One region of the Kangiella koreensis DSM 16069 genome, then DNA from elsewhere that is predicted to be linked to it. Evidence: riboswitches for the same ligand, from Rfam matches in the RefSeq annotation. Region 1 holds a riboswitch; the other holds the start of a gene.

Region 1 (3,193 bases):
CAGAAGCAGAAATCCCGATCTTTGTCGTCTCCACCTTTGATACCGACTATGTTCTGGTAAAGGAAAGAAAACTTGCTGAAGCCTTGGTTGTGTTGAAGAAAGCCGGTTATGTGTTTGTTTAAATTGATGAAGTTGCAATGGATGGCTGATTATAGCTGAAATTGCAAACCGGTCGGCAGAATGGAAAAGTGGCGAGAATGGGCGAATTAAAGCAATGATAAGTGCATGTTAAGTGAAGTTGCCAACATTTCTCTACAAATCAAACGTTAATCCCATTTTGTCACCAAACTGAACAAAAAAATAAAAATTAATAAAATAATAATACTAATAATATCAACAGGTTATATAAAAAAAAGATATAAATGAAGCTGCCTGTTGAAAGTTTGTTCGATTAGGTTCAAAAAAGCTTCTGCAATAATATTAATGATTTCAATGCGTTATGAATATAACTGAAATTAATTGAAAGCACCGATCTATCGTCAATTCCTATCACTCAAAGTAACAATTTGAAATATCAGTCTTTGCTAATCTGTATTTGTGCAGCGACAAAGTGTCGTTGTCTTAAAAAGATTTCAGACGAGGAATTAGTGATGAACAACGAAGACGATAAAAAAACTGAAGGCACTGGTGAAAGTAAACCAGAGCAAGGTGGCGAACACAAAGAGCGAGTCTACGAAGGCGAAGCTGAAGTATTAGGTACTGAGGACATTCGTGGTGAAGAAAAGACCTGGTCTATGTTTGCTCACTTGGCGGCCTTTGTTGCTATGGTTCCGTTGGTGCCGGTTATAGGCATGGTGCTCGGCCCTTTAGTGGTCTGGTTATTGAAGAAAGACGATATGCCGCTCGTTGCAGAAAATGGTAAGCGTGCTTTGAACTTTAATATCACCATGTTTATTGCTTACTGTGCAGCATTAATCCTATGCATCATCTTAATTGGTATTCCGATTTTGTTTGGATTAATCATATTCCACTTCATTGTGACCATATTGGCGGCAATCAAAGCCAGCGAAGGTGGTGTCTATGAGTACCCATTCTCAATGAAGTTGATTCAATAAGTATTAGCTTAGGACATTAAAAAAGAATACTAATAATAAGGAAGTGACTCTCCACGCGGGGCAGCGGTTGACTCTCTCAAGCTGCATCGCCCCATTCTCCCCAGCGGCAATCGAAAGATGCCGCTTTTTTTGTATCTCTGGTAATAGTGCCTATTCATTTTAAAAACAAGGTGTGTATAATTTGTAGCAACTCTCGGGGTGCGCTTGGGATTAAGACTTCCGCCAATGGGCTGTCTTGAATCAAGAGCTGAGATGCATTTGCAAACCCGTATAACCTGATCCGACTCGCATCGGCGTAGGGAAGAGTAATGTCACAAGCTGACGATCTCACCATATAAAGCTCTGTTCTCATTACTTCTTTGCGCCTTGCCTGTTATCTTTTGGAGGCTATTGTGGCAAAGAATGATCCCATCGATTTAAATAAACATAAAATAACTCGCGAACCTTTACCTAAATCACAAAAAATTTATGTGCCTGGACATCTGCATGAAGATATTCGCGTACCGATGCGCGAAATTAGTCTGACCAATGGTGAAAAAGTCACGCTATATGATACCTCTGGTCCTTACACCGATCTGAGCATTGAAATTGATGTGCGCAAAGGTTTGCAGGAAGTACGTCGTAACTGGGTGGTTGGTCGTGGTGATGTGGAAGAATATCAAGGACGTGCAGTTAAGCCGATTGATAATGGCTATGAAGATGGCGATAAAGCCTTTGTCACCCATAATCCTGAGCTGCAACGCAAACCACTCCGTGCCAAAGTCGGCAACAATGTCACCCAGCTACACTATGCACGCCAGGGAATTGTTACGCCAGAAATGGAGTATGTAGCAATCCGTGAAAATCAAAAACGTGCAGCGTTATCTGAGGAAAAGGCTAATAGCGAAAGAGAAGAGCGATTAAAAGGTGAGTCGTTCGGTGCCAATCTTCCGCCAGCAATCACACCAGAATTCGTGCGAGATGAAATTGCAGCCGGGCGTGCGATTATACCGGCCAATATTAATCACACTGAATTAGAGCCGATGATCATTGGCCGCAATTTCTTGGTTAAGATCAATGCAAACATTGGTAACTCTGCCGTAACATCCAGCATCGAAGAAGAAGTTGAAAAACTGGTGTGGTCGACGCGATGGGGTGGTGATACGGTCATGGATTTGTCGACCGGAAAAAATATCCATGCCACACGTGATTATATTTTGCGAAATTCTCCGGTACCAATTGGTACTGTACCGATTTATCAGGCTCTGGAAAAAGTCGGTGGCGTCGCGGAAGATCTGACATGGGAAGTATTCAGGGATACATTGATTGAACAGGCTGAGCAAGGGGTGGATTACTTTACCATTCATGCTGGCGTTTTACTGCGCTATGTGCCCTTAACTGCTGACCGAGTAACCGGTATCGTGTCACGCGGTGGCTCCATTATGGCTAAATGGTGTATTGCGCATCATAAAGAGAACTTCCTCTATACCCACTTTGAAGAGATCTGCAAAATCATGAAAGCTTACGATGTAAGCTTCTCGCTGGGAGATGGCCTACGTCCGGGTTCATTGGCGGATGCCAATGATGCGGCGCAATTTGGTGAGTTGGAAACATTAGGTGAATTGACCAAGATTGCCTGGGAACATGATGTGCAGGTCATGATAGAAGGCCCGGGTCACGTGCCGATGCACATGATCAAAGAAAATATGGATAAGCAGTTGAAAGAATGTCACGAAGCACCTTTCTATACGCTTGGTCCATTGACTACCGATATCGCACCGGGTTACGACCATATTACTTCCGGCATTGGTGCCGCAATGATTGGTTGGTACGGTTGTGCCATGCTGTGTTACGTGACGCCCAAAGAGCATTTGGGTTTGCCAAATCGTGATGATGTTAAAACCGGAATCATCACCTATAAATTAGCCGCGCATGCAGCAGACATCGCAAAAGGACATCCAGGCGCACGCTACCGCGATGATCAATTATCACAAGCGCGATTTGAATTCCGCTGGGAAGACCAATTCAACTTAGGACTTGATCCGGATACAGCGCGAGAATTCCATGATGAAACATTACCGAAAGATTCCGCAAAAGTGGCACACTTCTGTTCCATGTGTGGACCAAAATTCTGTTCCATGAAAATTTCACAGGATGTT
Region 2 (3,193 bases), 1.1 Mb from region 1:
TGCTCATAACCGTATGCTGCTTCCCTCTGAGTTTCAAAGAATCTATATGTATGTATCTGACTGGAACCGAGTTATTGGACTGTAATAAGTTATTCATTCAGATGAGCTTAGGCATGTTTTACAAATAATATAGAATATATGGCATGATAGAAAAATTAATAAAACTACATAGAAATAGTGATCAGATAGACTTTGAAAAGATTTGGAGCGAAGGGCTGTTTACTTTTGATTCAAATGTGATATTGGATCTTTATAGATTACCAAAATCTGCGCGTAATGATCTGATGAGTGTGTTTGAAAATGATCAGTTTAACAAGCGCATATGGATTGGTTTTCAAGTAGCATTAGAGTTCCTTAATAATAGATACGATGCTATTAGTGATCAAAAAAACAAGTTTAATACTGTTCGTACACTTCTTGAAGATTCAAAAGAACAATATGAAGAGCTGGTTACTTCTTTAAGGTCTGGACTCAATAATCTAAAGCTTAAGCAAAGGCACTCTCTTATAAATCCTGACGCTTTTATAACGCCAGAAAATGTCGAAAATGGTATTAAGTACATAAATGATTTCATTGAGGAACTTGAGCGTTTAGAAAAAGAACAGTCTGATGTTAGTGATCACGATGAAATAAAAGATTTTGTGTTCAAAACATTTGAAGGAAAAATTGGTAAAGGCTTTGATAAAAAAGAGCTATCATCAATATATAAAGAAGGTGAGAAACGTTACGAGTTTCAGTTCCCCCCTGGTTATAAAGACAAAGGTAAGGAAGGTTCCTATCATTTTGAAGATAAAGAGTACATCAGAAAGTATGGTGATTTAATACTTTGGAAAGAAATTATTCAAAAAGCAAAGTCAGAGAACTATAAATATATTGTTTTAGTTACCGGAGATATAAAAGAAGATTGGTGGTTTGAAAAAAGAGGGAAAAAGCTTGGGCCAAGAAAAGAGCTTATAAATGAAATATATACGGAGGCTACAGAACTAGATACTTTTTATATGTATGACACTTCGACATTTCTTCAATATGCTAGAAACGAGTTAAACCTAAAAATTCAGGACTCATCTATAAACGAAGCAAAGGACTTAATTGATTTAAGTAGACAAGAGAGGATAGATGATGAAGAAGGACTGGTTTCTTTGGCTGAACTTCTTAAGTTTGCCTCTAGCCAGTTTAAAAATCTAAAGGTTGGGATCGGTAGATCTGTTAAAAATATTGACCCCATCAAGATTAACAGCAGAGCAATATTTACGGCTCTTATGGAGATATATTCTAACGTATTACATCATGGACGCGATAACTATGTTGGTATCCAAGCCAAAGAGGAAAAAAATTATGTTTTGCTAAGGTTCAAGAACTTAAGAAACGATATGACTGGTTCAGAAATTCCTAGAGTGCCGAACTCTCCAGATAGTGCACGTGGTTATGGCTTGCAGTTTGTAAGAGAATCTCTTGCGAAAGAAGGCATAGATGTACATATAGAGAATGAAGGTAAAAGATTTGTTTTAGAAATGTTTATACCTAAAACATACTATGAAGTGGCTTGAACTATGACTATATAGTCCCAAAGAGTGGCACCTCTATGGTTGGATCTGCGTTACGACGCACCCTACATATCCACCTCATTCAACCCCCGCAATAATCCCCCCATCTTTCCATTCGCTGTTTATTTTTAAGGCGTGTATAATGCCGAGCATTCCCGAGGGGCGGCTTTTGCCTGAGAATTGGCTCATTGCGGTTACTGTTTGTAATTGCTTGAGCGCCAGACCCTTTGAACCTGATCCGGGTTATACCGGCGTAGGGACAGGGAGTGCAGACGATTTGCTTTGCCGTTTATGGAATGACCTTTAGCTTTTTTGTTTTAACTAGCTTCAGGTCGATTGTTTTACAGGGATTGGTTGGCGCTTTTGAGCTTGTATCTCTGCCTTTTCTGTTGTTACTCCGCATAGCCCAAACATAAGTTATATGTGGAGTTGTCTTTTGAAACACGCAATCCGTTCTTTTAAACCTCTTGTTTTGACCAGTCTGTTGGCGATATCGCTTGGTTTGCTTGCTGATGAGCAGGCGGATGACGACATTGAGACTTTGGTAATTAATGCTGAGCATCTGTCTGAGAGTCCTTTGACTTTGCCGTCGAGTGTGACGGTGGTTGATAGCGAGACGGCTCGTAAGAACAATGCTTATCATCTTGATGATATTTTCAATCTGGCGCCGAATGTGAATTTCGCCACTGGCGCGGCGCGCGGTCGTTTTATTCAGATCCGTGGCGTAGGCGAGCGTAGCGAGTTTGTTGAGCCGGTCAATTACTCGGTAGGTCTGATTGTCGATGGCATTGATATGACGGGGATTGCTGGCGGCGCTTTAATGCTGGATACGCAGCAGGTTGAGATTTTGCGTGGGCCACAGGGAACTCTGTATGGCGCCAATGCGTTGGCGGGTTTGGTCAATATGGTATCGGCTGCTCCTGAAGCAGATTTGTTGAAGGTTGCTGCTTCGTTTGAATCCTACAATGGTCGTAGCGCTTCTTTGATCAGCAGTGATCAGTTATCGGAAGCCTGGGGCTATCGTTTTGCGGTGGGTCAGTATCGTAGCGATGGCTACACTGACAATATTTTCCTCGGACGCGACGATACCCAGAACTTTGATGAATCAAGCATCAAAGGGCGTCTGGTCTATCAGCCGGATGACAGCTTTTCACTAACTTCTAATCTGATTGTGGTGGATGTGGACAATGGCTACGATGCCTTTAGTCTCGATAATACGCGCCAGACCTATTCTGATGAGCCGGGTCATGATCGCCAGGAAACGATTGGCGCTTCCTTTATCGCGGAATGGGCATGGGATTCTACCAAGCTGCAAAGCACCTTGTCTTTTGCCGATAGCGAACTGGATTATGCGTATGACGAAGATTGGAGCCATACGGGTATTTGCGAAGGCACGCCGTGCGATAGTGATGACTGGGGTTTTGATTGGTGGTATTCGTCGTTTGATCGTTTCTTAAGAGACAATCGTAACCTGAGTTTAGACGTGAAGCTGATAGGTGGGCAGGGCTCTTTATCAGAGTCATCATCTGAAACCTTATCGAATCAGTGGGTGGTCGGCGCTTATTTCCGTGACCAGTCGGTTGATCTGTTACGTCAATATACTTTCAATCCTGTGGATTTCACCAACCAGTACGATACGCGAAATGCGG

Evidence for each region. Region 1 has a riboswitch for thiamine pyrophosphate ahead of thiC (phosphomethylpyrimidine synthase ThiC). Riboswitches for the same ligand answer to the same signal wherever they lie in the genome.
Region 2: it holds a riboswitch for thiamine pyrophosphate, as region 1 does, so the genes downstream of both, KKOR_RS05810 (TonB-dependent receptor) here and thiC (phosphomethylpyrimidine synthase ThiC) in region 1, are expected to answer to the same signal.

The regions. Positions count from the first base shown of each region.
Region 1 covers NC_013166.1:125,724-128,916, forward strand. The annotation lists gene KKOR_RS00600 (ACT domain-containing protein) at 1-122, shown strand, start outside; gene KKOR_RS00605 (DUF4870 domain-containing protein) at 591-1,055, shown strand; TPP riboswitch at 1,240-1,374, shown strand; gene thiC (phosphomethylpyrimidine synthase ThiC) at 1,448-3,193, shown strand, end outside.
Region 2 covers NC_013166.1:1,231,417-1,234,609, forward strand. The annotation lists gene KKOR_RS05800 (Swt1 family HEPN domain-containing protein) at 1-85, shown strand, start outside; gene KKOR_RS05805 (PIN-like domain-containing protein) at 144-1,547, shown strand; TPP riboswitch at 1,693-1,822, shown strand; gene KKOR_RS05810 (TonB-dependent receptor) at 1,981-3,193, shown strand, end outside.